Regions from separate parts of the Brenneria nigrifluens DSM 30175 genome, predicted to be linked through region 4. Evidence: predicted binding sites of a transcription regulator. Region 4 holds the regulator's gene; each other region holds the start of a gene.
What was found. The regulator Fur, encoded in region 4, represses iron uptake genes when iron is present. The targets are predictions, from matches to a motif close to ATAATAATGAGAACNACTATCAA.

Region 1 (8,086 bases), 510 kb from region 4:
TGGCCGGGATTGGTGGTGACGCAAAACTCAATGCTGTCCGCGCCGCTGGCCGTTAAATGCTCGGGGGTAAACTTTACCTCAATGGTGAAGCGCCCGTGCGGCATCGCCAGATCGTGCATATTGGCGGTGATGAGCTGAGCCAGTTCACCGGCGTGATGCTGCCGACGAACGTGCAATTGCTCGGCGATATGCAGCGCCTGTTGATGATATTCGCTTACGGCGCGACTCAGGGCGTGGTGATCGTTTTCCTGCTGATCCAGTAGCTGCTGCTCTTCCAATAGCTGTTGATGGAGTGTCGGCAACCCTTCCGGCGGCACATGATGTTTACGCGCCAGCGATAACTGGCGGGATAGCCGTTGCTCAAGTTCGTATAGCCGGATCGGATCGAGATCCATTTGTTCGCTGTAGTGGCGCAGCTCATCGTTGGCTTCGCTGATTTGGATCCCCGCTTCCTCCAGCATGGAAAGTACGCCGGACAGCTTATCGTCCATGGCGACCAACTCGCCGAGCCGATGCTTGACGCCGTGCAGCATGCCGAGCATGTTTTGCTCTTCGTCATCGCTGAGCAGCTGTAACGTCTGCTGGCTAAGCGCCAGTAGCTGTCCGCTGTTCGCCAGACGCTTGTACTCGGCGTCAATCTGTTCGTATTCGCCGGGCTGGGGGGCAAACTCGTTCAGCTCTTTCAACTGGTATTGCAGCAGCTCGCGTCGCGCCTCCCGCTCGATGGCGGCCTGCTGCAACTGCGCCAGCGCCCGGCAGCTCTGGTGCCACTGCTGCCAGATTTGCCGCATGGCGCCAAGCAACAGGGGTTCATCCGCGTAGGCATCCAGCAGATGTTTCTGGTGGTCGGGTCTGAGCAGTAATTGATGGGCGTGCTGGCCGTGCAGTTGAATCAGATGCTGGCCGAGTTCGCGCAGTTGCGAGAGCGGCACCGCGGTGCCGTTGATAAAACCGCGGGAGCGGCCGTCGGCGCCAATCACCCGGCGTAACAGACACTCATTGCCGTCATCCAACTGGTTTTGTTCCAGCCACCGGCGGGCGGCGAGCGTATCGGCCAGCGAGAAACGGGCGCAGATATCCGCGCGGGCGGCTTCCGGCCTTACCATGCTGGCGTCGGAACGGTTTCCCAGACACAGGCCGAGAGCATCAATCGCAATGGATTTACCGGCGCCGGTTTCCCCGGTGATGACGCTCATTCCTGACTGAAAATCTATTTCCAATTCGCGCACGATGGCGAAGTTACTGATAGTGAGTTGCGCCAGCATGATAATTTCCTGTATGTAATAACAAGGTGTAATTGCATACAGTATAAACTGGTTTTATATACAGTAAAGCAGTGAGTGAAAATTTTAGAATAATTTTTTAGACCAGCCGAGTTTTGTGCTTAATGTATTGAAGTAACTGTAATTTTCAGGATGTATCAGGTTAAGGCAGTATTCGCTGCGGCGAATCAGCACCTCTTCCTTTTGCTGTATCGGCAGTGAAATCTGGCTGTCGCAGCTGATCTCCAGATCGCTGGTGATATGGGAAAATTTTAACCGGATGGTGCTGCTGCTGTTGATGACCAGCGGCCGGGCCGAGAGCGTATGGGGAAACATCGGCACGATGGCGATGGCATCCAGCGAGGGCGTGAGGATCGGGCCGCCGCCGGATAGTGAATAGGCGGTAGAGCCGGTCGGCGTGGAGATAATCAGTCCGTCCGAACGTTGCGAGAAGGCAAAGTTGTTATCGATATAGACTTCAAATTCGATCATGTGCGCCACTTTGCCGGGATGCAGCACCACTTCATTAATGGCGGTGCTAATGCTGCTGGGCTGATCGGCACGGCAGATATGCGCTTCCAGCATAAAGCGGCGTTCGCTCAGATAACGGCCGTTCAATACTTCGGATAACTGCTGCTGCGCGTGGTCGGGATCCAGATCGGTCAGGAATCCGAGATTGCCGCGGTTAACGCCGATAACCTGAATGTCATAGCGCGATAATACCCGCGCCGCCCCCAGCATATTGCCGTCGCCGCCAACCACTACCGCCAGATCGGCCTGTTGCCCGATATCGGCCAGGCTGGCGGTACGGGCATCCTTCAGGTTCAGATCGCGGGCGATCTGCTGTTCAATCAATACCGAATAACCTTTGCCGGTCAGCCAATGATAGAGCATTTCGTGGGTCGCCAGCGCGGTGGGATGGCGCGGGTGGCCGACTATGCCAATGCAATTAAACGGTTTATTCATTGCTGTCGTTATCCTCAGCGTGATGTGCCCGGAGCGGGTTGCAGCCAATATGTGACTGATTCCCTTGAATCCCCGGTTTTGATCCCCATAATAAGCAACTAGCGGGATTAATGCTAAAACGCGGAGAATTTCATGAGTAGTAAAGAACAGAATACGCCCGACGAGCAAGTCTTGGATCAAACGGAGACGGCAAAAGGGCAACAAGCGGAAGCCGAGTCGGGCTCGACCGACCCGCGTGATGAGCGTATCGCCGAGTTGACGGCGCAATTGAACGAGCTGCAACAGCGTGAGCGCGATAATGTACTGCGCGCCCGCGCCGAAGCCGACAATATCCGTCGCCGGGCGGAAATGGACGTCGAAAAGGCGCATAAGTTCGCCGTCGAGAAGTTCGCCAGCGAAATGTTGCCGGTGATTGACAACCTTGAACGTGCGCTGGATACGGCTGATAAATCCAACGAGGCGCTGGCGCCGGTGATTGAAGGCGTCGAACTGACGCTCAAATCGCTGCTGGATGCGGTGCGCAAGTTCGGTATCGAAGTGATTGAAGAGGTTAACGTTCCCTTTAACCCGGAAGTCCACCAGGCGATGACGATGCTGGAATCAGCCGATCATCAGCCTAATCACGTAATGCTGGTGATGCAAAAAGGCTACACGTTGAACGGACGTTTGCTGCGCCCGGCGATGGTGGCGGTATCTAAAGCGAAAGAGTGATTGGGTTTTATTCAATTTACCTTGCTGCAAACCCCATGCTCCGGCGTGGGGTTTTTTGTTTATACTGTATTAATGTTGATTGATATAAAAAGGTGTTTTTTATTTTCTGTATGAATCATCATCTTAGGCTATCAGAAGAATCGGCACTGCCGCTATAAATGCGCTTGATAATCATTATCGTTTATGTAAGGGTAGTAAAACAACAGCGTTAGAAGGGGCATATTATGCCGGATAGCCGTGTCGTCGAGTCAGCCAGCCGTAGATCGAGAAAGATAAAGCTTTCTTTGATGGGACCGGCCTTTATCGCGGCGATCGGTTACATCGATCCGGGTAACTTTGCGACCAATATCCAGTCCGGCGCCGCCTATGGCTATACCCTGCTGTGGGTGGTGGTCTGGGCCAATATCATGGCGATGCTGATCCAATTGCTGTCGGCCAAGCTGGGAATCGCCACCGGTAAAAACCTGGCTGAACTGATTCGCGATCGTTTTCCGCGGCCCGTGGTCTGGGCCTACTGGGTGCAAGCGGAGATTATCGCCATGGCCACCGATCTGGCTGAATTTATCGGGGCGGCCATCGGTTTTAAACTGCTGCTGGGGGTCTCTCTGCTTGAGGGCGCCATCCTGACCGGTATCGCCACCTTTCTGATTCTCATGCTGCAAAGTCGCGGGCAGAAGCCGCTGGAAATGGTGATTGGCGGCCTGTTGCTGTTTGTGGCGGCGGCCTACATCGTCGAGCTGGTATTTTCGCGTCCGGAAATGGCGGCGCTGGCCAAAGGGATGGCGCTCCCCAGCCTGCCGACGTCCGACGCCGTCTTTCTGGCGGCGGGCGTGCTGGGCGCAACCATCATGCCTCATGTTATTTACCTGCATTCTTCCCTGACGCAGCGCGAGGGTAAACATACCCGCGCGCAACGTTATGCGGCAACTAAAGTGGACGTGGCGATAGCCATGACGATAGCCGGGTTCGTCAATCTGGCGATGATGGCGACGGCCGCCGCGGCGTTCCATTTTAGCGGCAATCAGGATATTGCCGATCTGGATCGCGCCTATCTGACGCTGGAACCGTTATTGGGCCAGGCGGCGGCGACCATTTTCGGCCTGAGCCTGGTGGCGGCGGGACTCTCCTCGACCGTGGTCGGCACGCTGGCCGGGCAGGTGGTGATGCAGGGTTTTGTTCATTTCCATATTCCGCTGTGGGTTCGGCGTACCGTGACCATGCTACCCTCCTTTGTCGTTATCTGGTCGGGGATGGATCCCACCCGGGTGCTGGTGCTGAGCCAGGTGGTGCTGAGCTTCGGTATCGCGCTGGCGCTGGTTCCTTTGCTCTCATTTACCGGTAACCGGGAATTAATGGGGAGCATGGTAAACGGCCGTCTGGTGCAAAATAGCGGAAAAGCGATTGTTTTTATTGTCGTGGCGCTCAATGCTTATCTGCTCGTCAGTACGGCTTTCGGGCTATGACGCTACGTGCATTCCGCTACGTAGCGTCTTATCATCGGACACTGATTCTTCCTTGTTAGGGTTCCGTTATGTCGTCGCCAATTACCATTATCGAAAAGAAACTGTTGTCCGACCACTGGTTTATTCTTCATAAATATATCTATGATTTAAAAAGAAAAAACGGCGGCGTGGTACGCCAGATCCGCGAAGTGTACGACCGCGGAGACGGGGCGACCATCCTGATGTATAACCGCGAGAAGGGCACCGTCATTCTGACGCGCCAGTTCCGTATTCCCACCTATCTGAATGGCAATGAAAGCGGCATGCTGCTGGAAGCCTGCGCCGGTTTGCTGGACGACCATTCCCCCGAAGAGTGCATTCGCAACGAGGCGGTAGAGGAAACCGGCTATACGATCGGCAAGGTCGAAAAGCTGTTTGACGCCTATATGTCGCCCGGCGGCGTGACGGAACGGGTGCACTTCTTTGCCGCCGAGTACGATGAATCCCTGCGGGAAAACGCCGGAGGGGGCGTAGAGGATGAAGATATCGAGGTGCTGGAACTGCCTTTCGCGCAGGCGATGGACATGGTGAAAGACGGCCGTATCAAGGACGCGAAAACCATTATGCTGTTGCAGCATGCCTATATTGAGGGCTGGTTCGCCGAATGGGGAGTCGCCGGACGTTAACCGGCGGCATGAGCGACAACCCGCGTCGGCGGCAAAATCGAGTTGTAAATTAATTATATTAATTATATTAAGCGAAATTAAATCCCGCTTTTTGCCGCCCTTCAAAGTTTAACAAACCACACACATTATACTGGCCCCTTGTAATCTCATTAATTCTCCATAATGAAAATAGGTAAAGGGTGTAACAATGGACGATCAATTGAAACAGAGCGCATTGGATTTTCATCAGTTTCCGGTTCCAGGGAAAATTCAGGTTTCGCCGACGAAACCGTTGGCTACCCAGCGCGATCTGGCGCTGGCCTATTCTCCCGGCGTCGCGGCCCCTTGTCTTGAAATTGCCGAGGATCCGCTGGCCGCCTATAAATATACCGCGCGCGGGAATCTGGTGGCGGTGATCTCCAACGGCACCGCCGTGCTCGGCCTCGGTAATATCGGGGCGCTGGCCGGCAAGCCGGTGATGGAAGGCAAGGGCGTTCTATTTAAGAAGTTCTCCGGTATTGATGTATTCGATATTGAAGTGGACGAATTGGATCCAGATAAATTGATCGACGTTGTCGCCGCGCTGGAGCCGACGTTTGGCGGCATCAATCTGGAAGATATCAAGGCGCCGGAATGCTTCTATATTGAGAAAAAACTGCGTGAGCGCATGAAAATCCCGGTGTTCCACGACGACCAGCACGGCACCGCCATTATCTGTACCGCCGCGGTGCTGAACGGTCTGCGCGTGGTGGAGAAAAACATTTCCGATGTGCGTCTGGTGGTTTCCGGCGCCGGCGCGGCATCCATTGCCTGTCTGAATCTGCTGGTGGCGCTGGGACTTCAGAAACATAACATTGTCGTCTGTGATTCGCGCGGGGTGATTTATCAAGGCCGCGATGAAAATATGGAAGAAACCAAAGCGGCCTACGCCATTGAGGATAACGGCACGCGCAAGCTGGCGGACGTGATCCCCGACGCCGATATTTTCCTCGGCTGTTCCGGTCCGGGGGTATTGACGTCGGAGATGGTGAAAACCATGGCGCCGCGCCCGCTGATCCTGGCGCTGGCCAACCCTGAGCCGGAAATCCTGCCGCCGCTGGCGAAAGAAGTGCGCCCGGACGCCATTATCTGCACCGGCCGTTCGGACTATCCGAATCAGGTGAACAATGTGCTGTGTTTCCCGTTCATCTTCCGCGGCGCGCTGGATGTGGGCGCCACCACCATCAATGAAGAGATGAAGCTGGCGTGTGTGCATGCCATCGCCAATCTGGCGCTGGCGGAACAGAGCGAAGTGGTGGCTTCCGCCTATGGCGATCAGGACCTGTCGTTCGGGCCGGAGTATCTGATTCCGAAACCGTTCGATCCGCGTCTGATTATCAAAATCGCGCCGGCGGTGGCGAAAGCGGCGATGGAGTCCGGCGTGGCGACGCGGCCGATCGAGGATTTCGACGCCTATATCGAGAAACTCACCCAGTTCGTCTATAAAACCAACCTGTTTATGAAGCCGATTTTCTCCCAGGCGCGTCAGCAGCCGCGCCGCGTGGTGCTGGCCGAAGGGGAAGATCCGCGCGTACTGCATGCGACGCAGGAACTGGTGACCCTGGGGCTGGCGTTCCCGATATTGATCGGCCGCCCGAACGTTATCGAAATGCGTTTGCAGAAGCTGGGCCTGCAACTGACCATCGGCAAAGATTTTGAGGTGGTGAATAACGAATCCGACCCGCGCTTCAAAGAGTACTGGAGCGAATATTTCGAGATCATGAAGCGCCGCGGCATATCGCAGGAAAAGGCGCAGCGCGAGGTTATCGGCAATCCGACCCTGATCGGTTCCATTATGGTGCTGCGCGGCGAGGCGGATGCGCTGATCTGCGGCACCATCGGCACCTACGAAGAGCATTTCGACGTGGTGGAGAGAGTGTTCGGCTACCGCGAGGGCGTGCACGTGGCCGGCGCGATGAACGCGCTGATGCTGCCGAGCGGGAATACGTTTATTGCCGATACCTACGTCAACTCCGATCCTACGCCGGAGCAACTGGCCGAAATTACTCTGATGGCGGCGGACACCGTGCGTCGTTTCGGCATTGAGCCGAAGGTCGCCCTGTTGTCGCATTCGAGCTTCGGCACTTCTGATTCGCCCACCGCGCAGAAAATGCGCGCCACCCTGGCGCTGGTGAACAAACTGGCGCCGGAGCTGGAAGTCGACGGCGAGATGCACGGCGACGCCGCGCTGGTGGAAGCGATCCGCCGCGAGCAGATGCCGGACAGCCCGCTGAAAGGGTCGGCCAATATCCTGATTATGCCGAATATGGAAGCGGCGCGTATCAGCTATAACCTGCTGCGCGTGTCGTCCTCGGAAGGCGTAACGGTCGGGCCGGTGCTGATGGGCGTGTCCAAACCAGTGCATATCCTGACGCCTATCGCCTCGGTGCGCCGTATCGTCAACATGGTGGCGCTGGCGGTGGTTGAGGCGCAAACCCAGCCGCTGTAATCTGCCTGAGCTAAAAAAGCCCGCGGGAGTATGCGCTCCGGCGGGCTTTTTTTATCTTGCCTTAGGTGGCTTGCCGCAGCCATTTATCCAGCTCGTTGGCGAACTGCTGGCGGTCGCGCTGATTGAGGGTCGCGGGCCCGCCGGTTTGTATGCCGCTGGCGCGCATGGTATCCATAAAATCGCGCATATTCAGCCGTTCGCGGATGGTGTCCGGGGTATATCGCTCGCCGCGCGGATTCAGCGCCACGCCGCCTTTTTCGATCACTTCCGCCGCCAGCGGGATATCGCTGGTGACCACCAGGTCGCCCGCTTCAACCCGGCGCACGATTTCGTTATCCGCGACGTCAAAACCGGCGGCCACGCGCAGAGTGCGGATAAAGCGCGACGGCGGTACTTTTAATGCTTGATTGGCCACCAGGGTGGTTTGCGTCGCCGTTCTTTCCGCGGCGCGGAACAGCACCTCTTTGATCACGTTGGGGCAGGCGTCGGCATCGACCCAAATCTGCATTACTCGGTTACTCCGCTGTTGTTGTCGTCAAGCCAATCCCTGAC
Region 2 (8,086 bases), 900 kb from region 4:
CGCCCTACGTCGGCGCGCTGACGACCTATCCGCAGCCTTGCGAACACGCCGATATTCTGTCGCCGGCGTCATTGACGCATCTGGGACCGCAGTTGAGCCGCCTGTTGTCAGACTACCCGCAGCTTGCACGATAAAGGAGAGGAGCGACGTTTATCGCCCGGCCTTAAGGGACCGGGTGATAACGTCCGCAGGGCACAATCAACGGCGTATGGGATACCGGATCGTCAATAATTACGCATGACATGCCGAATACCTGCTTCACCAGTCCGCTGCTGATGATATCGGCAGGTTTTCCCTGGGTCACCACCTGTCCCGCACTCAGCACAATCAGGTGATCCGCATAGCGGCACGCCTGATTGAGATCGTGCAGCACGGCGATCAGCGTTCGCCCATGCTGCTGATTAAGCGTACGAAAAAGATCGAGCAGTTCAATCTGATGAGCGATATCCAGCCAGGTTGTCGGTTCATCCAGCAGCAGCAACGGAGTCTGCTGGGCCAGCACCATGGCGATCCATACGCGCTGGCGCTGACCGCCGGATAACTCATCCACGCTGCGCTCGGCGAGATCGCTGACGTTGGTGGCGACCATCGCCTGCTCCACCGCATCCTTGTCCGCCTGGCTCCATTGGCGCAACAGCGTCTGATGGGGATAACGGCCGCGCGCCACCAGGTCGGCCACCGTAATATTATCCGGAACAATCGCCTGCTGCGGCAGCAGGCCGATCTGCCTAGCCAGCGCTTTGGTCGGTATACGCTGGATGTTTTTACCATCCAGCAATACTTCGCCCGCCAGCGGTTTCAGCAGCCGGCATAGCGCCCTTAACAACGTGGATTTGCCGCAGGCATTGGGACCGATAATCACGCTGAATTGGTTGTCGGGAATCGTGACGCTCAGATCCTCGGCAATGATTTTTTTGTCATACCCCAGAGTCAGATTCGATGCGTGAAGAAAATGCGTCATGACTATTTCACTCTTTTAACGGTTAACGACGTGATTCACGAACCAGCAGCCAGATCAGGTAAATGCCCCCGATGCTGACGGTGACCGCCCCCACCGGGAGCTGTACTCCGGCAAAGGCGTGCTGGGCGACAATATCAGCCGACAACAGCAAAATGGCCCCGATCATGGCTGATGAAAATAACGGTACTGAACTGGCCCGCATTAAACGACGGGCGATTTGCGGCGCCGCCAGCGCAATAAAGGAGATGGGACCGGCCGTCGCCGTCACCACGGCGGTCAGGATAACGCCGAACAGCATGAGCCACAGCCTGCTGGCTTCCGCATTAACCCCCAGCGATCGCGCGCTGTCATCCCCCATTTCCAGCAGTTGCAAACGCTTTCCCATCAGCAGCGCCGCCGCGATGGCGATGGGAATAATCGCCACGGCGGGCTGCCCTTTGGCCCAGGTCACGCCGTTTAATGACCCCGTTCCCCACAGCGCGGCGGTCATGGCGCTCTCCAGCGATCCGGTAATGATCAGCCAGGTATTAAAGGCCGCCAGTATCGCGCTAATCGCAATACCGACGATAATCAGGCGAAATCCCACTATGCCCTCTCGCCATGCCAGCAGATAGACCGCCGCCGCGGTAATGACGCCGCCGGTCACCGCCCCGCTGGCGATCTCGTAGTAGCCGCCATTTAGTAAAATAATGGTGACTAAGGCGCCGGTATAAGCCCCGCTGCTGAAGCCGATAATATCCGGGCTGCCCAGCGGGTTGCGTATAATGGACTGAAAAATCGCTCCGCTGACCCCGAGGGCCGCGCCCAGAAGCAAAGCCATAACCGCCCGCGGAGTGCGCCACTGGGTGACGACGGTGACGGTGCCCGGTTCTCCCTTGCCGGTCAACGCCTGCCAGATATCGAACGGCGATAATTGCAGGGTGCCGAGACTGACGGCCAGAATAACCAGCAACGTACTGGCGATGAGCAATATGCCGTTAATCCATATTACGCGGCGGGAGAACCGACCGCTTATCAGCCCGAAAGGCGCACTAAGGCTGAGCGTTCTGGTGATCATATTTTCCTCAGGCTTTACGTTGGCGCACCAGCCAAATCAGTACTGGCGCGCCAATAAAGGCGGTAACAATGGAAACCCGCAGTTCGCCCGGAACCAACAGGCGTCCGGCAATATCCGCACAGAGCAGCAGAATGGGCGCGAACAGCAGGGAGTAAATCAGGATCCAGCGCTGATCCGATCCCGCCCACCAGCGCGCGATATGCGGGATCATCAGACCGACAAAACCGATGGGGCCGACCAGCGCGGTGGCGGAGCCGCACAGCAGCATAATCGCCAGCATCGCCAGACAGCGAACCAGAATGACGTTGGTTCCCAGCGCGGCGGCGATATCTTCCCCCATGCTGAGGGTATTCAGCGAGCGGGCGGCCATCAGGGCCAGTATGCAGCCAAGGATAATGGTCGGGGTGGCCAGCGCGATATTGTGCATGGAACGAACGTCCAGCGTACCGGCTTCCCAGATACGCAGTTGATCAAACGCCTGTGGATTAAGCAATGAAATGGAAGAGGTGATGCCGGTTAATACCGCGCTTAACGCAACGCCGGCGAGCGTCAGCCGGACAGGATTAATACGCCCGCCGCTCAACGTACCGATAATCCACACCACAATACTGGTCACCAGCACGCCGCCCCAGGCAAAGCCGAGCCAGGACGCCATGCCGGTAATGCCGAACAGGGTAATGCCCAGCACAATGGCGAAACTGGCGCCGGCGTTGACGCCCAGAATACCGGGATCCGCCAGCGGATTACGGGTCAGCGCCTGTATTACCGCGCCGGCGCCCCCCAGCGCCATGCCGACAATAATCCCCGCCAGCGTGCGCGGCAGACGGGCATTCAGAATGATGGTGCTGTCGGCGTTGGCAAGCTGCCCCGTCAGGCTTAACCAAACGGTTTGCGGAGGAATAGACTTGGCGCCCAGCATCAGGCTGGCGACAGCGGCCAGCGCAATAACGCCCAGCGCGATCGCCACCCCGGACAGACGCCGCAAACGGCCGCGCTGGAGAAAAAAGGGGGCCGGGCGTACGGCATCATGGTGTGTCGGATGATGTGACATCTCCGATTATAGCCCTCTTAACCAATTTAAATGTATATGATTATTATTATCATTAACGTTGAAGCCAAGCTATGGTAGCATGACTTTTTCATCAAATACATTGACATATACCTTGTGTTTGCCGGATTGACACCCGGCTGATTCGCCGGACCGCTTACTAATCCTCCTTTGCAGGGAAAACCATGGCTAAATCATCCATCCTGCTTGATTTCAGCTTGCTGAAAAACAATAGGCATTTCCGGGCGATCTTCGTTGCCCGTATGTTATCGGTATTCGCGCTTGGCATGCTGGCCGTCGGGGTGCCCGTACAGATCCAAAACATGACGGGCTCCACGCTTCAGGTGGGGATTGCCGTCGCCCTGGACGGCGTCGGCATGTTCGCGGGGTTGATACTGGGGGGCGTACTGGCGGATCGTTTCGATCGCCGCAAGCTGATCCTGTTCGCCCGGGGAACCTGCGGGCTGGGTTTTGTCGCGCTGAGTATCAATGCCTTTGCCGACGCGCCGTCGCTGATCGCGCTGTATGTGCTGGCCGCCTGGGATGGTTTTTTCGGCGCGTTGGGCATGACGGCGCTGATGGCGGTAATCCCGCTGTTGGTGGGACGAAAGAACCTTCCCGCCGCCGGCGCGCTGAGCATGCTGACCGTCAGACTCGGCGCCATTCTGTCGCCGGCGCTGGGCGGGGTCATTATTGTGGCTGGCGGCGTGGGCTGGAATTTTGCCGTGGCCGCAGTAGGGACATTGGCCACACTGCTCCCGCTGGTGCGTCTGCCGACCATGAAGCCGGAACAGCAGCAGCCGGAACATCCGCTGCGCGCGCTGGCAAGCGGGATAAAATTTGTCTGTGCGCATAAAATCGTCGGCAGCGTGGTGCTGATTGGTATGCTGGTGAGCATCGTGGGCGCCATGCGCGTACTCTTCCCCGCGCTGGCCGGCGACGTATATCATGCCGGGCCATCCGCCATCGGACTAATGTATTCCGCGGTCCCTCTGGGCGCCATGATGGGAGCTTTCACCAGCGGCTGGGTTTCGCGGGTGCAGCGGCCGGGCCGCATCCTGCTGGGGTGCGCCGTGGGCGCGTTTCTGTCCGTGGCTTCGCTCGGGCTGGCGGGCAATATCATACCTGCCCTGTTCGCGCTGGTATGCTATGGCTACCTGAACGCGATTACCTCGTTGCTGCAGTTTACCCTGATCCAAAGCCATACCCCGGATCACCTGCTGGGACGGGTAAACAGTCTGGGAACCGCGCAGGATGTGACGGGAGATTCAATCGGCGCTTTAGGGCTGGGAATGATGGGAAAAGTATTAACGCCGGCGATGAGCATTCTGTCATTCGGCGCCGCAGCCGCGCTATTGTGCATGCTGCTGGCCGCCTGCATACGCCCGTTGCGTCATTGTACCCTGGGCGATCCGGCCTTATTGCACGAAACGGACAGGCCATCTTCCGACGCGGACACAGAACCAGCCGGCCAGCCCTGATCTCCCGTTCACTGCACCGCGAATCGCCGTTATTGCCCCCACGGATAACCGTGGAGGCAATCTAGGACTTGGCAAAATATCGCTCAATATTGCCGAGCATATTGCTGGCGCTGTAATAGTCCAGCCGGAAGGTATCTGTTCCCATCGCCCAGATATGATGGTTTATCACAGGTTCCAGGTGACTGAGGAACGGATTCGCCATCACTTCGCGGATAAGGCTGTCATCGGCGGAAAACAGCAGCAGGCTTTTACCGTTCAGGCTATCCGCCATATTTTCACCGGAAATCTGCACAATATCCTGGCGCTTACCCTGCTTGGTCTCGGTTTTTACCCCCTCCGGCAGGGTGGCGAGCTGAAAACCGAGTTCGCTCAGCAACTGCCCCTGAGCCGATGCCTTGGTCCAGATATTCGCCCCGCGCCCGTCCTCGTAGTAGACCAGAGCAGAGACCGGCTGCGGCGGCAAGGTAATTGCCTGTTTTACCGCCTGCACCCGTTGTTCAAACTGCGCGATCGCCCTCTCGGCATCCGCTTTATGCCCGGTGATATCACCCAATTGCCGGGACAACTGCTGCCAGCTTTTATCGCCGTAGTCGATCACCAGCGTCGGAGCAATGGCCGCCAGTTGATCGTACAACTTCAACGCTGAATCTCCGCCGGTAGCCGCGATAACAATCAGATCGGGCGCGACCGCGGCAACCGCCTCCGCATTGGGTTCAGTAATATAAAGCGGCTTCACGCCGCGCTCCGCGGCCACTTTACTCCACTGGGAGAAAAAACCCCGGCCATCGGCGACGGATACATTGGGACTGGTGGCGCCTGAGCCGATAACCGGCGCGTTTATCGCCAACAGAGAACCGGTAATCGTCACGCTGGTTGAGACAATGCGCTGCGGCGGACGGGGTAACGTCAGCGGCCCCTTGAGCGTCTGGAAGGTGCGCGGCCAACCGTCAGGTTGCGGCTGAACGGATGAAGGAGAGGAAACCTCGTTGTTATCGCAACCTATGGCGATAACGGCCAGCAATACACCGCATATGATGACAACTATTCTACGAACAATAACGCTTAACATACCGTGCATGACCGTGTTATTCCTCTGATATCTGACTGAAAATACCGGCATTGAGCCACTAACCTTCCTTCTTTCCCCGCCCGTCGCCATCCGCGCCGGCTTCATCCTCCGCGCCGTCATCCTCCTTTACCGGCGTGCCGGCGGTGAGCAGATAGGGCGACTGCTGCCAGCGGGTGCGGCGGTTCTGCAGCAGGGTGCGGGTCAGAATGATGCCGATGGCCAGCGACAGCAGGATCATTAAACGCAGAATATTGGTGGTGTTATCCACCTGCTTCGCTTCCGTCGCCAGCACATGCGTATCGAGGGTAACGCGCAGAAACCCTATCGGGCCGTCTTTCCCCTCGATCGGCTGCACCAGTTGATGATTAAAGTAGCTGCCGACCCGGTTACCATCCAGCGCCAGCCGGTCCCGGAGTGGAACCTGCTCGCCGGCGCGGGCCAGCAGCGAACCGTCCTGCTGATAAATGCCGGCATCCAGAATGCGGCTATGATCGGTGAGTTGCCTGAGGATGTCATGAATTTTCTGGCTGTCGTCGGCGGCGCTTTCCATCAGCGGCGACAGGGAGTAGGCGACCTGTCTGGTCAAGGTGCGCGCCAGCTCTTCAACCTGCTCGGAGCGCGCCATCTGGTGGCTCAGGCTGAAATAGGACGCCCCCTGCATCAATATCACCAGCAGAGTTAAGCAAATCAGCACAATGGCTGTACGATGAAGGCGGAATTTTATCCGGGCCCGAACCATGATAATCCTTACGCGTTTTGGATACTTTATGTTGCCAGAAGCGTTGACGATAGGATAGCTTGTTGCCCTGTTTTGCGACCGATATCTTTGTGGCTGCCGGATACGTACACGCGCCGAACATATTGTACCCAGTCATATCATTACCGCCAGTAGAGGATCTGCCCCATGACGAATAGTCTGACCTATCGTGATCTCCCGGACGAGATTAACCATTGGCCCGGACTGCCGCTGTCGCTGAGCGGCGATGAAGTGATGCCGCTCGATTACCGCGCCGGGGATAGCGGCTGGGTGCTGTACAGCGACGTGCTGGACAAGAATTTGCTGGCCCGCTATCAGCGTCGACTGGGCGCGGCGATGGTGATTGTCAGCGCGTGGAGCGTGGGGGATTATCAGGTGGTGCGGCTGGCGGGCACGCTGACGCCGCGGGCGAGCAAGCTGGCGCATGAACTGAATATGGACGTTGCCCCCATGCGCAACGCCCCCACCCTGCGGTCGCCGGGTTTGCTGGTGATGGATATGGACTCCACCGCGATTCAGATTGAATGCATCGACGAAATCGCCAAACTGGCGGGCACCGGCGATTTGGTGGCCGAAGTGACCGAACGGGCGATGCGCGGCGAGCTGGACTTTGCCGCCAGCCTGCGCCAGCGGGTGGGCACCTTGAAAGGCGCCGATGCGCATATTCTGCATCAAGTTCGCCAAACCCTGCCGCTAATGCCGGGGCTGACCGATATGGTCGCGCAGCTTCAGGCGGCCGGCTGGCACATCGCCATCGCCTCCGGCGGATTTACCTATTTCGCCGATTATCTGCGCGACGAACTGGGCCTGGTCGCCGCCGTCGCCAACGAGATGGGCGTGCGGGACGGTAAACTGACCGGCGAAGTCGTCGGGCCGATTATCGACGCCAAATACAAAGCCGCCACGCTGCGCCAACTGGCGGAGAAACTGGAGATTCCCCCGCAGCAGACGGTGGCCATCGGCGACGGCGCCAACGATCTGCTGATGATCAAAGCCTCCGGCCTGGGCATCGCCTATCATGCCAAACCGAAAGTCAACGAACAGTCGGCCGTCACCATTCGTCATGCCGACCTGACCGGCGTGCTGTGCATCCTCAGCGGCAGCATGAGACACGAAAAACGCTAATTCAAGCGAGGTGATCCGTGGCAAAAGCAGTCAAACGCGCTTTCGTATGTAATGAATGCAGAGCAGATTACCCACGCTGGCAGGGACAGTGCAGCGCCTGTCACGCCTGGAACACCATTACCGAAGTTCGTCTGGCGGCGGCCTCCTCCTCTTCGCGATCCGATCGCCTGACGGGCTACGCCGGCGAGAGCGCGGGCGTCAGCCGGGTGCAAAAGCTGTCGGAAATCAGCCTGGAGGCGTTGCCGCGCTTTTCCACCGGTTTTCAGGAGTTCGACCGGGTGCTGGGCGGCGGCGTGGTGCCGGGCAGCGCCATTCTGATCGGCGGCAGCCCCGGCGCGGGTAAAAGCACCCTGCTGCTGCAAACGCTGTGCAAACTGTCCGAACAGATGAAAACCCTGTACGTGACGGGGGAGGAGTCGTTGCAGCAGGTGGCGATGCGCGCGCACCGCCTCGGTTTGCCCGCCCACAACCTGAATATGCTTTCCGAAACCAGCATCGAACAGATTTGCCTGATCGCCGAACAGGAACAGCCGAAGCTGATGGTGATCGACTCCATTCAGGTGATGCACCTGGCCGATATCCAGTCGT
Region 3 (8,086 bases), 350 kb from region 4:
AGGAACAGGCCATCGCCGCCCTGCTGCGCGAGCAGGATAAGCCCTGTGAACTGCACCTTGAGCCGCCGGTGCGTTTCCTGTTGTTTATCGGCGGGCCGCACGGCGTGATTCTGGGGGCGGTGGCGCACGCTATCCTGGGAAAACAGCTGTCGTGGACGCAGATACTGACCGCGCTGAGCGCCATCTACAACGGCCGGCCGTTGCCGGCGCATCTTCGGCCCGCCGCCCAGGCCGGCCTTACCGAGGGGATTTGGCTGGCGAACCGGGGCGGACGTATCAATCTGCCCGGACTGTACCGCGATGAAGCGCGCGGCGCAGGGGAGATCGTCGACTTCGGCCAATCCCGCTCCCGGCATACCGGCGCGGCGACGCGTTACGGCGCCACGCTGGACGCCGCGCGGCTGGTGCCGTTTATGCCGCCGGACGGCGAGCCGCCATCCCGCTTGACGGCGCTGGCGGTACTGTTCGGCTGCTATCTTTCGGCGGCCGGCGCGGGGGAGGAGGTAACGGTCGGCCTGCCCTGTGCCGATGCGGGCGCGGAGCAGGCGGCGGATGACGAGCGATTGCCCGAGGTAAAGGTGCGCGATAACGGCAGGCCGCTGCGCGAGAGGGTGGCGCAGGCGCAGGCGGATCTGGCGTCAGACGGGGAGCGGAGCGAAACGCTTGCCGACGCGCCGGACTCTCCGGTGCGGGTGATCCGGCTGCTGGACCCTTCGCCGTCGCTGCGCCTGGCGGGCGTCGCCGCCGTGCGCATCCCTTTGCCCCCGGCGCGCTGTTGCGTCGATCTGGCGTTGGCCGTCGGCGATGGGCCGGGGGAGACGCTGAGTCTGGAGCTGATCGCCGGGCCGCGGGTTTCGCCCCATATCGGCGGCTTTCTGCTCGAACGGTTTGTCGCCTGGCTGGCGGGGCCGGAGGCGGCGTCGCCCGCGGCCGTAAACCTGCCCGGCGCCGCGGCGGGGGGGGGCCAGCAGGAGGATGAGGCGTTGCCCGCCGCACCGCCGGGGTCAGACGGGGTGCAGCAGGACGGGATAGCCGATCTTATCCTCGCCGAATTTCGTGAGGCGCTGGCGTCTCCGCAAATGAGCCTTGATGATGATTTTTTCGATTTTGGCGGCCATTCGCTGATCGCCACGCGGGTGATCGGTCGGCTGCTCAGCGGGCGCGATATCGAAATCCATATCAACGATCTGTTCAGCCATCCCACCGCCCGGGGGCTGGCCGCCCTGGCGCGGCGCGGCGACGGACTTAGCGCCGCGTCCTCCGCGGCGCCAACGGCGCACGGCGACGCAGCGATCGCGCCGCTGTCTCTGGCGCAGGAATCGCTGTGGAAAGCCTACGCCGCCTTTGAATTCGGCGACATCTTCAATATTCCCTTCGCCCTGCGTTTTCTCGACCCGGTCGATGAGACGGCGTTCCGGCAGGCGCTGCTTGACGTGCTGGAACGGCATAGCGGCCTGCGAACGCTGTTTGGCGAGGAGCAGGGCGGGGTGCGGCAGCGTATCGTTGCGCTCGGCGATCTGCCCCATTATCAGTGGTTCGGATATTCGCACCAATGCGCGGCGCACGACTGGCGCGCGGCGCTGGCGCAGGAAGCCGGACACCGCTTCAACCTGGCGGCGGAACTGCCGCTGCGCGTCAGGTTTATGCGCGATGACGAAAGCGGGCAGCAGATCCTCTCCCTGCTGTTTCATCACATCGTGCTGGATGAGTGGTCCGTCAATCTGCTGATGGACGAACTGGCCTATGCCTATCCCTGCCGGGCGGCGAACCGCTCGCCGGTATGGCATAACCGGCCGGCGCCGTTCCATAAGTTCGCCATAGAACAGCATAAGGCGGGCCTCAATCAGGCGCACCTCGACTATTGGGTCGAGAGTCTGCGCGGCGTAAAGCGCGGCAAGCCGCTGTTTGAGGCCGCCGCGACGGCGGAAAACGGCGGCGCGCCACCCTCCAGCGCCGGAGGATGGGTGGAGCTGAAGATGGAACGAGCGGTGGCGGACGGTCTGTACCGGCTGGCCCGCGAACAGGGCGCGTCGTTGTTCAACGTCGCCTATGCCGGTATTGCGGCCGCGCTTCATGCTCTGGGCGCGCCGGACGACCTGGTTATCGGCACCTCGGCGTCCGGACGCAACGATGCCCGCTTCTTCGACACCATCGGCTATTTCACCACGGTGGTGGCGCACCGCCTGCGTTTCAGCGCGGGGATGACGCTGGCCGCGCTTATCGAACAGGTGAAGAACAATATTAACCACTCAATGCCTTACACCGACGTTCCCATCGACCTGGTTGAAGAAGCGCTGCCGGACGGGGATAGCCCGGACGGCCGGCATATATTCGAAGTATTTATCCAGTTGCACGCCAAGAACAAACTGAACGGCTGCTTTACCTTGCATGACGGGAGCCGCGTCTCTTTCAGACAGGTGGATCCGCAAAAGAGCGAATCGCTGCTGGGCCTGCAGTTCGAGGTGATGGAAGAGATTATCGCCGGCGAGACGTCGATACGCGTGCTGATGAGCTACCGCTCACAACACTATGACGCCGCAAGGGTCGATCTGATCGCCGCCACCCTTACCAGGGTGTTTGCCCGCCTGGCGGAAAAGCGGGCGGCTCAGTTGCCGCTGGCGTCGCTGCTACCGCCGCCGGAGGCGGAGAATCCCGCGAGTCTGGTTGCGGCGCCGGACGCCATGACGCCGGGCTGGGACAAAGCGCGCCTGCGCGAGCTGCTGTTGCCGATGCTCGACGCTGACGGCGAGGATATCGGCGATGATGAAAACCTGCTCGAATACGGTCTGGATTCGGTGCGCATTATGTCGTTGATCGCCCACTGGCGCAGTGAAGGGTACGAGGTCGATTTCGTCTCGCTGATGAAAAATCCCACCCTTAACGGCTGGCGGCTATTGCTGGCCGAAGGTAAGGATAACCTGGTATAGGCGGTGGGCGGGGTAGGGGTTTTAAAGGTTTTCCTTCGCGTAAAAAATCGCGCTGAGGTGGGCGTGACCGCCGGGTGAGCGGCAGGGACGCCGCGAAAGCCAGTGCCGCGCCGGACAAAAACGCCGGGAGCGTTTTTGAACAGCACTTGTGCTGGCCCGTTAGGGCGAGTCCCATGGATGGGACGAGTATTCCGCGTCAATGGCGGCCCGACCAGCGGTCACGAACGCCGAAGGCATCGCGTAGCGACGACACCATTTTGCAACGCAAAATGGAACAACGCTTGCGTTGGCCCGTAGGGTGAACCCCAACGGGGTTCATCATTTCGCGAAAAGCCCGGGGCCATGGGGCGGCGGCGCCTGAACCGCCCCATGTCGGGCGCGTGCTTCGACGGTCGCAGAAATCGACTGAGGTTAGTGCGCACGAAACCCTCACTGCGCTTACAGACATCCCTTTCCCAGATTTGTGGGGGACCCCTCGGCCCTTTGGGGGCTTACTCCTGACTATCCATAATTTCATGCCGCAGATCGTGATAACGCTCTTCATCATAGCCGTGGCGCCAGTAGGGAATGGCGTAGATCCGCTGGCGGTCGTACCCCTTTTCCCGGCGGATATAACGGCGCAGCGCTTTGATCATCCGGTCTTCGCCGGCAATCCAGAAAGTGACGTCCTGAGCGGGTAACGGCCAGGAGGTAAAGATATCCACCAGCCTGTCCGTCAGGGAGATATCCCCCGTCAGCCAGACGACCTCCACGCCCGCCGGTTTGCGCAGATCCAGCGTATCGCCGGCGTTATCCACGCGAATAACCACTTTACCCTGCGCCTCGGGCGCCATTTTCTCCAACAGGGCGGCGATCGCCGGCAGCGAAGTGGGATCGCCGGCCATAAAATAGTGCTTCGCTTCCGGCAGCATCGGATCGGGGCCGCCGGGATTGGAGATGCCTATCCAGTCGCCGGGGCGCGCCCGCCGGGCAAAATTCAACGCCGGCCCCTCGGCGCCGTCGTGCATGGCAAATTCAATATCAAGTTCGCGTTGCGCCAGCCGGATAGCGCGTACCGAGTAGGTTCTGATAAACGGCGGCACCTCATTCTCCCGCCACTGCGGTCCCTGCGGGGTGAGGGTGGGTAATGCGGGCTTCTGCTCTCCTTCGCGGGGCAACAGAATTTTCAGATGCCAGCCTTCGCAGTCCGGCGGGTAGTCATGCAGATTTTCACCGCTGAAGGTAATAGAGCGCAGACCGGGCGTAATGTCGTTAATTTCTTTAACCTGTACCAACCGCGGAGGCGCCGGGCGGTACGTCGTCTTGGGGGCTTCGTTTGGTGTGGACATCGTTCTTCTCCCTCAGGAAAGATGGTTTTTTGTCCGTTCAGTGTATCAGCTATCTTTTTTAATATTAATTATCATTATCAAGCGTATGGTAAAATCTTTTCCTTCATTCAGGGCGGGGATATAAAGGGCGATTTTCCGGTTAACCGCGGTGACGAGTAATAAGGTTGAGGTAACGATAGGGAGGGCCGTTCCACTACTCAACTCCGTTTTCAGCGTAAGAGTGGTTTGAACGGCCCCCTGCCGGTCTGTTGTAGCGCCTTTTGTAGCCCTGCAACAGATCGGATCCCGCTTTTAAAGCGGCTTATGCGCCGTTTCTCTGGCGGCCCATACCGCCCAGAGGGTGATAAACAGCGCCAGCGACACATACAGGGAGATCGCCAGCGTGCCGCCGTAAGCGCTGAATAGCGACGTGATGATCAATGGCGCAAAACCGCCCCCGACGATCCCCGCCAGTGTATAGGCCAGCGACGACCCCGCGTAGCGTACGTGGGTGGGAAACTGCTCGGTGACGAACGCCGCCTGAGGCCCGTACATCGCCGCATGAATCAGCAACCCGACCACCACCGCGATGCAGATCTGCACCGGCTGCGCGCTGTCCAGCAGTACGAAGAAGACAAACGCCCAGATCACCGCCGCCAGCGCGCCGCCCATATATACCGGGCGACGTCCGAAGCGGTCGGAAAGCATACCGAACAGCGGCACGGCGATGGCGTTGCCGCAGGCTCCCAGCATGGTGGCCGTCAGCGCCAGCGGCCGCGGCAGGTGCAGCACCGTCGTCACGTAGGTCAGGGTAAAGACCACCACCAGCGCGTACAGCACGTCGGAACCGATGCGCGCCCCGCCGGCGATCAGCAGCGAGCGCAGATGCCGGCTGAACACCTCGCGGATCGGCGCCTGGGTAATATCCTTGTTTTTTTCCAGTTTGAGAAAGGCGGGCGTCTCGCCGACGCCGCGGCGCAGCCACAGGCCGAAGACGACCAGCACCAGGCTTAGCAGAAAGGGAATGCGCCAGCCCCACAGTTGGAAACTGTCCGCCGACATCGACAACGTAACCAGCGTAATAAAACCGGTGCCGATCAGCGTGCCGCAGGACGGCCCGACCTGGGCGAACGAAGCGTTGCGCCCGCGCTGATGCGGCTTGCCGTGCTCCATCGACAGCAGCACGGCGCCGGCCCATTCTCCCCCGAGCGCGATGCCCTGCACAAAGCGCAGCGTGACCAGCAGTAGCGGGCTCCAGACCCCCCAGGTTGCGTAGCCGGGCAGTATCCCCATCAGCGCCGTGGTCACCCCCATGATGATCAGCGTGGCGACCAGCACAAAACGCCGTCCCAGCACGTCGCCCAGGTGGCCGAAGACGATGCCGCCGATCGGCCGCGAAACATAGCCGACGGCATAGGTGGAAAACGCCAGAATGGTGCCCACCAGCGGGTCGAACGACGGGAAAAACACATGATTGAAAATCAGCGCCGCCATAATGTTGTAAACGGTAAAGTCATACCATTCCAGCGCGGTGCCGATGGAGCTGGCCGCGGCCAGCTTACCGGTATTCGGCGTTGCGGCGGTCTGTTCCTGCGGCGACGCCCCTGGCGCCGTTTCGGTGGTAGCGGTATTCATCATTTCAGCTCCTGTGCGGTAAGTTGCCAATTGAAGGCGTAGTGCAGAAAGTTATCGGCAGATAGGTTCAACGCGCGGCTCGCCAGGGCGCTCAGATGCGCGGCGGCGGCGGGGCCGCTGCTTTCCACCAACAGCAGCGGCAGCATGGGGCGTGAATCGCGGGACTCGTTGGGCAGCGGCGTGCTCAGCGCGGCGTCCGGCAACAGCAGGCTGCTGGCGACAAATCCCGCTTCGGCCGACAGCGTTTCCCCCAGACGCAGAACGCTATCGATCAGCGCGCTATCCGGCGCCGGTTCAAGCGCCAGTATGCTGAGCTGGCTGCCGGTGCCCTGTCCGGTCACGGCTTGCACCGCGCAGACCCGGCGCATCGGATCGCGCATGCGGCGCAGATTGGTTTCCGACCAGGCGGTCTGACGGGTAAAGGCGGCCTGATAGGCCGACGAGGTAAAGCACTCCAGGGAAAGGGTTTTATACAGGCCAAGATATTTGCGGCCGCCCTGCGACGCCTGATAGCGCGTGCCGCTGAGGAAACCGGGGATGCGTACTCGTTCTTCCACATGCTCGCGATCGTACCATCGATTGAAATCCGCCTCATCCTGCGCGGCGACATCGGTGGCGACCAGCAGCATTCCATTGGGGGAAGGGGAAATAGCCATGGATATTCTCCTGTTAACTCAAATAAGACGGCGATGCCGCCGGAAAATTAGGCGTCGGCAAGGCAACGCTCAATCGACAGCGCCCACCCCAGCAGCGCGTCGTCATGCAGCGGCAATCCCGCCGCCATCAGCCCGACCGGGGCATCGCCCGGCGGCTGACACGGCAGCGAAAGGGCGCAGCCGTCCAGGAAATTGATTACCGAAGGATTGCGCAGCGCCGCGCCGTTGATGCGGAAATAGGCGTCGTCATCCGTCTCCAGTTCGGCGATGGTCGGGGCGATAAAGGGGACGGTGGGCATCAGCAGCGCATCGTAGTCCTGAACTTCGGCGCTCACCCGCCGCTGCCAGTCGGCGCGCTGCTGCGCCAGCAGCAGCCGATCGCTTTCTCCCAGCGCGGCGCCGCGACGAATACGCGACAGCACCCGCGGGTCGTACTCGTCCGCATGGCCGGCGATCAATGACTGATGCCAGCGCCATGACTCCAGCGCGGTGAAGCCGCCGGCGGCGTTGATGGCGGCCAGTTCGGCGAACGCCGCGCAGGGCACGGCTTCAATGCGCGCTCCCGCCTGCGCCAGACGCCGCAGAGTCAGATCGAAGGCCGCGGCGACCGCGTCGTCCAGTCCGTCCAGCACCAGCGTTTGCGGCACGCCAAAGCGCGCCTGCGCCAACGGTCTTGCCTGCGGCGTCAGCGGTTGCGCGGCGATTAGCCCGTCCAGCGCGATACAGTCGGCGACGCCGTGCGCGATAACGCCGATGGAGTCCAGTGACGGCGATAGCGGCAGCAGCCCCGCGTCATCAATACGGCGGGCGGTGGGCTTATAGCCTGTCAGTCCGCAGAATGCCGCCGGAATGCGCACCGAGCCGCCGGTATCGCTGCCGACCGCGCCGAAACACATGCCGTCCGCCACCGCCACCGCGGCGCCGGAAGACGAGCCGCCCGGAATCCGCCGCGCGTCGCGATCCCACGGATTGGCCGGCGTGCCGTAGTGCGGATTGATCCCCAGGCCGGAATAGGCGAATTCGGTCATATTGGTCTTGCCCACCACCACGACGCCGGCCTGCAAGAGGCGCGCCACCACGGCGGCGTGGCTTGCGGCGGGCGGAGCCGCCGCCAGCACGCGGGAGCCGGCGGCGGTCGGTTCGCCGGCGACGTCGAACAGGTCTTTGATGGAGACCGGCACGCCGTCCAACGCCGAGAGCGGTCGGCCCGCCGCGCGCCGCCGGTCGGCCGCCTGCGCCTGTTGTCCGGCCGCGTCTGCGTATACCCTGGTAAAGGCGCGCGCCCCTTCGCCCCGCGGGTCGGCGATGCGCGCCAGCGCGGACTCGGTCAGCTCAACGCTGGTGAACGCGCCCGTCGCCAGCCCGGCGGCGGCCTGTCGTAAAGTGAGTTTTTCCATCACGCCACCACCGGCAGTTCAATGCTGCGATAGCTGTGGCTCAGGGTGCGGCCCAGACGTTCGTCCACCAGCGCCATGCGGAATTCCGCCGCCGGACGTATGCCGCCAATCGCCGCCATGGTGCCGCAGGTCATGGCCAGACCGTCAGCCTGCGCCGCGATGGG
Region 4 (8,086 bases):
GATCATTAGCGGTTATATGTCGTTTAAGCATTGAGGAACCAAGCATGAGTGAGGCTGAAGCCCGCCCAACAAACTTTATCCGCCAGATTATTGATGAAGATCTGGCGTCCGGTAAGCATGACCGTATTCAGACGCGCTTCCCGCCGGAGCCTAACGGCTATCTGCATATCGGGCATGCGAAATCTATCTGTCTCAACTTCGGTATCGCCCAGGACTATAACGGGCAATGCAACCTGCGTTTTGACGATACCAATCCGGTAAAAGAAGATATTGAATACGTTGAGTCGATCAAACGCGACGTTAACTGGCTGGGTTTCTCATGGAGCGGCGATGTGCGTTATTCCTCCGATTATTTCGATCAGCTGCATCAGTATGCGGTGGAGCTGATCGGTAAGGGATTGGCGTACGTGGACGAGCTGACGCCGGAGCAGATCCGCGAATACCGTGGTTCGCTGACGTCGCCGGGCAAAAATAGTCCCTACCGCGATCGCAGCGTGCAGGAAAACCTGGAGCTGTTCGAAAAAATGCGTAACGGCGGCTTTGCCGAGGGAACCGCCTGTTTGCGCGCCAAGATTGATATGGCGTCGTCGTTTATCGTGATGCGCGATCCGGTGCTGTATCGGATCAAGTTTGCCGAACACCACCAGACCGGCAACAAGTGGTGCATCTATCCGATGTATGATTTTACCCACTGTATTTCCGATGCGTTGGAAGGGGTGACGCACTCGCTATGTACACTGGAATTCCAGGATAACCGCCGCCTGTATGACTGGGTGCTGGATAACATCACCATACCTTGCCATCCGCGGCAGTATGAATTTTCCCGCCTTAATCTTGAATACGCCATCATGTCCAAGCGCAAGCTGAACCAGCTGGTAACGGAAAAGATTGTTGAAGGGTGGGACGATCCGCGTATGCCGACCATTTCCGGTTTGCGTCGCCGTGGCTACAGCGCCGCGTCTATCCGCGAGTTTTGTTACCGTATCGGCGTCACCAAGCAGGATAATAACGTTGAAATGGCGGCGCTGGAGTCCTGTATCCGCGACGACCTTAACGCCAATGCGCCGCGCGCCATGGCGGTGCTGGATCCGGTGAAGGTGGTGATTGAAAACCTTCCTGCGGGACATGAAGAGCTGGTTACCATGCCAAACCATCCGAATAAGCCGGAAATGGGCTCCCGCCAGGTGGCCTTCAGCCGCGAAGTGTATATCGATCGCGCGGATTTTCGTGAAGAGGCCAATAAGCAATATAAGCGTCTGGTGCTGGGCAAGGAAGTTCGCCTGCGCAATGCCTATGTTGTCAAAGCGGAGCGCATTGATAAAGACGAGCAGGGGGTTATCACCGCCATCTATTGCAGCTACGATCCGGACACTTTGAGTAAGGATCCGGCCGATGGACGCAAGGTCAAAGGGGTTATTCACTGGGTGTCGGTGGCGCATGGCCTGCCGGCGGAATTCCGGCTGTACGATAGGTTGTTCAGCGTGGCCAACCCCGGGGCGGCGGATGATTTCCTGTCAACCATCAATCCCGAATCGCTGCAAGTGACCCATGGCTTTGTTGAGGCAAGCCTGGCGCAGGCGGAAGCGGAAAAAGCGTACCAGTTTGAGCGGGAAGGCTATTTCTGTGCCGACCGGGTTTATTCCAGTCCGCAGCATCTGGTATTTAACCGTACGGTGGGTCTGCGGGATACCTGGGTGGGATAACCGCAGGGTTGTCTACAGGATAAAAAAATAAAACCGCCGAGGCGGTTTTATTTTGTTAAAAATCGCCCCGGCGATTTATTATGACGGGCTATCCTGCCCGTCACCCTATGGGCCGTCGCGAACGACGTTGAAAATCGCTCCCGGCGATTTTTTTATGCGGTTGATTTATCTTTTTTCATCGTGCAGGGTTTCGTCTTCACGGCAATCCCCTTCACTGCAATGGCCATACAGATACAAACTGTGGTTGGTCAGTTTAATGCTGTGTCTTTCCGCGATTTCACGTTGCCGCGCTTCGATATACTCATCACGGAATTCAATCACTCTGCCACAATCCAGGCAAATCAGATGGTCATGATGATGTTGCTGGGTCAGTTCGAAAACCGATTTTCCGCCTTCAAAATTATGGCGGGTAACGATACCAGCATCATCAAACTGATTCAGTACGCGGTAGACGGTCGCTAAACCGATCTCTTCGCCCATATCAATCAGTTTCTTATATAAATCTTCCGCACTGACGTGGTGACACTCCGGATCCTGCAGTACTTCCAGAATTTTCAGTCTCGGAAGAGTGACTTTCAGGCCGGCCTTCTTTAATGCGATATTATTGTCAGTCATGCGGGTTTAGTCCTGTTGCTTACTTAATCAATGGGGGCTATCTAGCCTATGGCATCGGTCGGCTCAAAAAATATAATAGCGTCTCAATTATAGAACCGTGCATTCAAAATGGAAACCATGCAATGTTAACAAGGTTATTCCCACGCACAATACAGAGGTAGCACGCAATGCATTGTTGGCAAATGAGGAAAACGATGGAGAACATACAAAACCGATAGGGGTATTGTACAGATTTGTGGCCGGAAGTTAAAAAAATGTATCAATCTTAATGAAAGGTTTTTTCTATTGATTTGGCTCTGACGGGGGAGTTGTCAGAGCCAAAACGTGGTTTTAAGCCGTCAGTTCTGGCAAATTCAGCTCGTCTCCGATCTGTTTCACCCAGGCGGTAACGCGCTCGGCGGTCAGTTCAGGCTGGCGATCTTCGTCGATAGCCAGACCGATGAAATGTTTGTCATCCGCCAGACCTCTGGACGCTTCAAAGTAATAGCCTTCCGTCGGCCAGTGTCCGATGATGGTCGCGCCGTGCGGTTCGATGATATCGCGGATGGTTCCCATGGCATCACAGAAATATTCCGCATAATCCTCCTGATCGCCGCAGCCAAACAGAGCGACCAGTTTGCCGCTAAAGTCGATCTCTTCCAGCGTAGGGAAAAAGTCATCCCAGTCGCATTGGGCTTCACCGTAATACCAGGTGGGGATACCCAGCAATAGAATATCGAAAGCTTCAAGGTCTTCTTTACTGCTTTTGGCGATGTCATGAACTTCAGCAACGTCGGTTCCCAGCTGCTGTTGGATCGTCTTGGCAATGTTTTCGGTATTGCCGGTATCACTGCCAAAGAAAATTCCTATCAGTGCCATGAATTAAATAACCTCTTGATTCTTAATGGTATGGTGCCGTTTTTTACCCGCTTATCGACTAATAATAACAGACACAACCGGCATGAGAAACTCGTATCGGTAAGGAGAAGTAAATTGTGGCGGGTATTTTTTAACTGAAATTCCGGGGGACAAGAAATTTGTATTTATAAAAGGTTATGAAATTGTTCACAGAATAGAAAACAAACTCTGGCGAAAGCCGTGATAGGGGTAAATGTTCTCTGAGTTTTGTCGATTAATTAAGTGATTTTATTTGTTAAATATTACGGGACATCAACGCCAGGGAGTGGCCACATATCCCGGCGGCTTGAATTTTGTACTTCAACGCTGATTAACCATCAAAACATCTTTTTTATGCGCGTTAGGTCTGGAGTGAACCATGAAACTTTTAAAGAACATTGCCATCAGAACGGCCATGTTGTGGGTACTTGGCATTTTCTGCGTGTTATGGGGCGGCGTGTCGCTATATACCATGTTTTCCTTCAAGGAGATGACGGCGACGTCCAAGACCAGCAGTCTGCTGGTGCAAAACATGAATTATGTTAATCAGGGCAACGATCAGTATTTCCGGATGGTCACGCGCCTGGCCCGCGCCGTGGATGCGCGCCGCAATGGCGATAATGAAACGGCGGATAAAGAACAGGCGTCGGCGCTGAATGCGCTCAATACGTTAAAAGCGGATTTGGTATCATTCTATGGCATCGACCATGCAGGGCTGGACGATGCGCTGGTTCAGGCGGTCAGCCGCGACTGGCATAATTTGATTGTTCAGGGCGTTGAGCTTTCATATCAAAAAGCGGCGGCGAACGAGTTTGATGAATACCAGGAGCAGGCTAAAAATGTGGTCCCGCCGTTGAGTCGTCAGTTCGGGGCTTCAATGAGCGCTTTCAATAAGGCTGGCTCGGAGAAATTTGCCGCGGCCGGCGTACGTTTTGAACAGATCACCACCATCGGTCAAAATATTCTGCTGACGGGGTTGATTATCGGACTGCTGCTGCTGTTCTTTACCGATCGCTATCTGGTGACATGCCTGGTGCGGCCGTTAAATGATTTGCGCGATCACTTCGGCGTGATTGCCTCCGGCCAGTTGGGAAAGCCCATCAAGGATTTTGGCCGTAACTGCGTCGGCAGGTTATTCCCGCTGTTGCGTGAAATGCAAACCAGCCTGGCGAACACGGTCAGCACCATCAGAAACAGTACCGACTCGATTTATCAGGGGGCGTCGGAAATCGCCGCGGGAAACAACGATCTGTCGTCACGTACCGAACAGCAGGCTTCGGCGCTGGAAGAGACGGCCGCCAGCATGGAACAGCTGACCGCCACCGTAAAACAGAACGCGGAAAATGCCAACCATGCCAGTCAGTTGGCCTTGCAGGCGTCCACCACGGCGAAGAAAGGGGGCGATATCGTAGAGAACGTGGTGAAAACCATGGCGGAAATCTCCGGCAGTTCGCGCAAGATCGCCGAAATTACCACGGTGATTAACGGTATTGCGTTCCAGACCAATATTCTGGCGCTGAACGCCGCCGTGGAAGCCGCGCGCGCCGGGGAACAGGGGCGCGGCTTCGCCGTTGTCGCCGGCGAGGTGCGTAGCCTGGCGCAGCGCAGCGCCCAGGCGGCCAAGGAAATAGAAGGATTGATTTCCGAATCCGTCAGATGTGTGGATACCGGTTCGAATCTGGTTGAGGATGCCGGCAACACCATGCACGACATTGTTCGCGCGGTGACGAATGTTACCAATATCATGGGTGAGATTGCCTCGGCATCGGAAGAGCAAAGCAAAGGGATAGCCCAGGTCGGGCAGGCGGTGGCGGAAATGGACAGCGTGACTCAGCAGAATGCGGCGTTGGTGGAGCAGGCTTCGGCCGCCGCGCTGTCGCTGGAAGAGCAGGCGGCGCTGCTGAACCAGACCGTTTCGCTATTCCATCTCTCCGAACAGCAGAATCTGCAACCGCGGTCCGCGGCGAAGTCTGCGCCGGCGCCCAAAGCCGTAGCGGCCGCGCCGGCCGCAAAAGCGTTGCCGCCCAGCCAGGATAACTGGGAAAAATTCTAAGTCCGGTTTTTTTATCGGCGTCAGGGATGACGCCGCTCAAGCCATAAGAGATCGTTATCTCAGGACGTTTGTTCGGCCAACTGCGCCAACAGCATCTGCTCGATAAGTTCGCTGCGGCTGATGTTCCGTTGTTCAGCCAGGCTGTTCAGGATATCGACCGCCTCGCCGTTGATTTTTAATTCGACCCGCCGCAACCCGCGTACCTTGTCGCGCCGCAGTTGATTACGCTTATTGATTCTTAGCTGTTCATCACGTGACAGCGGATTGGTCTTCGGGCGGCCGGGGCGACGCTCATCTGCGAACAGATCCAGCGTGGTGCGATCCGTTTGTTCTTTTGCCATAGGTAATGATACTGCAAGGTCTTCGGACCAAAACGCCCGCCGACGCGCGCATTTTGATGATGTGGTTACAATGCTTGTGGCTGAATCAGCCGTCCCTCTACTGCGGGCGCCATCATACCCCAGCCGTGCTGGCGGCGACAACGGTTAATCCGGGCATCCTGGCTATCCGGCGGCGAGAAAACGATGAATGGCGCGCAATACCGCCTCGGGTTTCTCCGCATGGACCCAGTGACCTGCGTCGCTTATCACATAGGCGCGGGCCGCGGGGAACTGGCGCAGCAGGGCGTCGCGATGAACGTCATCCAGATAGGGCGAGTTTGCGCCGCGAATAAACAGAATCGGCTCCGGCCAGGCGGGAACCTCCTGCCAGCCGACGATATTTTCGTATTGATCCCACAGCACCGGCACGTTAAAGCGCCATTCGCCCTGTTGGAATGATTTCAGCAGAAACTGAATCACCCCTTCTTCTTTAATAAACCGGCGCATCAGTTCGGCGGCGGCGGAACGCGATGCGGCGCCCGCCTCGGTGACGGCGTTGAGGGCGGCGAAAACGGCGTCGTGGCGGCGCGTCTGATAATCCATCGGGGCGATATCAATGGCCACCAGCTTTTCCAGCCGTTGCGGGATAAGGGCGCTGAGCGCCATGGCGACTTTGCCGCCCATCGAATGGCCGATAACAATCGCCCGCTCAATCTGCTGTTGGTCCATCAGCTCCGCCACGTCCTGCGCCATCGCCGGGTAGGTCATCTGCGGCGAACGCGGCGACAGGCCGTGATTGCGTAAATCCAGCTGCAGCACGTCGTGCTGATTTTGCAAATCTCGGCCCAGCACGCCAAGATTATCCAGATTGCCAAACAGGCCGTGTATCAGGATAACGGGCAGCCTGTCACTGGGATGAAGCGCATTTTTCCGGCGGTAATTCAATTTCATAATGAAGTTCATTCAGTAGAGATAGGCGCTTAGGGTATCATGACTTTACGACGTTATGTTGCCGGGGAAGAAGCAACTATGACCACTTTAACAGCAACAGGGGCGGCAAGGCATAATCCGAGTTTTTGCGTTGTCGTCGTTCTACCGCTGTTCGAGTGCGCCGGATAGCTTGTATACTTCTTGACGATTGATTTGAGTAAAAAAACAGTACTGGATAAAGATGAAAACTATTGAGGTCGACGAAGAGCTTTATCGTTATATCGCCAGCCATACGCAGCATATTGGTGAAAGCGCATCGGATATTTTACGCCGCATGCTGAAGTTTACCGCCGGTCAGTCCAGGGCGACGCAGTCGGAGGAGGGCGCGCGCAACGCGCAGCCGGCCGCGTCCCCGCGTCCGGGCGATCGGGTTCGGGCGGTGCGCGAGCTGCTGTTGTCGGATGAATACGCCGAACAGAACAAGGCGATCAACCGTTTTATGCTGGTATTGTCTACGCTGTATCTGTTATCGCCGCCGGAATTTGCGCAGGCGACGGAATCGCTTCATGGCCGTACGCGGGTTTATTTCGCCGGCGACCAGCAAACCCTGCTGCAGAATGGCACGCATACCAAACCCAAACATATTCCGGGTACGCCATACTGGGTTATCACCAATACCAACACCGACCGTAAACGCAGCATGATCGAACACATTATGCTGACGATGCAGTTCCCGGCGGAACTGACAGAGAAAGTTTGCGGAACCATCTAATCAATGACAGCGTCAGGGAGAAACGCCAATGGCTAATCACCCAAGAGCCGGACAGCCTACCCGGCAAAGCGATTTAATCAATGTGGCTCAGTTGACGTCACAATATTATGTTCTGCGTCCGGAAGTCGGAAATGCGGCGCATGCGGTGAAGTTTGGCACCTCAGGCCACCGCGGCAGCGCGGGGCGGCATAGTTTCAACGAAGCGCATATTCTGTCGATAGCGCAGGCCATTGCGGAAGAACGCAAAAAGCAGGGCGTCAGCGGCCCGTGCTATGTCGGCAAAGATACCCATGCGCTGTCCGAACCGGCTTTTATTTCGGTGCTGGAAGTGCTGGCGGCCAACGGCGTGGAGGTTATCGTCCAGCAGGACAATGGCTTTACCCCGACGCCCGCCGTCTCCAACGCCATTCTGGTGCATAACCGTCAGGGCGGCGCGCTGGCGGACGGCATTGTGATTACGCCGTCGCACAATCCGCCGGAAGACGGCGGTATTAAATACAATCCGCCCAACGGCGGCCCGGCGGATACCAACCTCACCAGCGTGATCGAACAGCGGGCGAACGCGCTGCTGGCGGATAATCTGCGGGAAGTGAAACGCATTACGCTGGATCAGGCCTGGAAAAGCGGCTATGTGCACCAACAGGATTTGGTGCAGCCCTACGTTGCAGGGCTGTCCGGCGTGGTGGATATGGCGGCGATTCAGCGCGCGGGCCTGAAACTGGGGGTCGATCCGCTGGGCGGTTCCGGTATTGCCTACTGGCAGCGCATCGCCGAGCATTACAAGCTGGATCTGACGCTGGTGAACGACGCCATCGAT

Region 1: the regulator Fur is predicted to act here: its motif matches at 3,104-3,126, upstream of EH206_RS18105 (Nramp family divalent metal transporter).
Region 2: the regulator Fur is predicted to act here: its motif matches at 3,106-3,128, upstream of fepD (Fe(3+)-siderophore ABC transporter permease).
Region 3: the regulator Fur is predicted to act here: its motif matches at 4,314-4,336, upstream of EH206_RS14095 (siderophore-interacting protein).

The regions. Positions count from the first base shown of each region.
Region 1 covers NZ_CP034036.1:3,854,084-3,862,169, reverse strand. The annotation lists gene recN (DNA repair protein RecN) at 1-1,265, opposite strand, end outside; gene nadK (NAD(+) kinase) at 1,350-2,228, opposite strand; gene grpE (nucleotide exchange factor GrpE) at 2,361-2,939, shown strand; gene EH206_RS18105 (Nramp family divalent metal transporter) at 3,164-4,402, shown strand; gene nudK (GDP-mannose pyrophosphatase NudK) at 4,471-5,067, shown strand; gene maeB (NADP-dependent oxaloacetate-decarboxylating malate dehydrogenase) at 5,255-7,534, shown strand; gene EH206_RS18090 (YaiI/YqxD family protein) at 7,596-8,042, opposite strand; gene hemF (oxygen-dependent coproporphyrinogen oxidase) at 8,042-8,086, opposite strand, start outside.
Region 2 covers NZ_CP034036.1:4,241,206-4,249,291, forward strand. The annotation lists gene EH206_RS19910 (amino acid adenylation domain-containing protein) at 1-134, shown strand, start outside; gene EH206_RS19915 (ABC transporter ATP-binding protein) at 164-961, opposite strand; gene fepG (iron-enterobactin ABC transporter permease) at 984-2,018, opposite strand; gene fepD (Fe(3+)-siderophore ABC transporter permease) at 2,026-3,069, opposite strand; gene entS (enterobactin transporter EntS) at 3,252-4,547, shown strand; gene fepB (Fe2+-enterobactin ABC transporter substrate-binding protein) at 4,609-5,625, opposite strand; gene EH206_RS19940 (YtjB family periplasmic protein) at 5,675-6,355, opposite strand; gene serB (phosphoserine phosphatase) at 6,521-7,498, shown strand; gene radA (DNA repair protein RadA) at 7,516-8,086, shown strand, end outside.
Region 3 covers NZ_CP034036.1:2,989,506-2,997,591, reverse strand. The annotation lists gene EH206_RS14105 (condensation domain-containing protein) at 1-2,927, shown strand, start outside; gene EH206_RS14095 (siderophore-interacting protein) at 3,419-4,255, opposite strand; gene EH206_RS14090 (MFS transporter) at 4,547-5,869, opposite strand; gene EH206_RS14085 (DUF4286 family protein) at 5,869-6,519, opposite strand; gene EH206_RS14080 (amidase) at 6,573-7,922, opposite strand; gene EH206_RS14075 (DUF2848 domain-containing protein) at 7,922-8,086, opposite strand, start outside.
Region 4 covers NZ_CP034036.1:3,341,973-3,350,058, reverse strand. The annotation lists gene glnS (glutamine--tRNA ligase) at 45-1,703, shown strand; gene fur (ferric iron uptake transcriptional regulator) at 1,869-2,318, opposite strand; gene fldA (flavodoxin FldA) at 2,649-3,176, opposite strand; gene EH206_RS15610 (methyl-accepting chemotaxis protein) at 3,574-5,247, shown strand; gene ybfE (LexA regulated protein) at 5,307-5,588, opposite strand; gene ybfF (esterase) at 5,751-6,518, opposite strand; gene seqA (replication initiation negative regulator SeqA) at 6,739-7,269, shown strand; gene pgm (phosphoglucomutase (alpha-D-glucose-1,6-bisphosphate-dependent)) at 7,298-8,086, shown strand, end outside.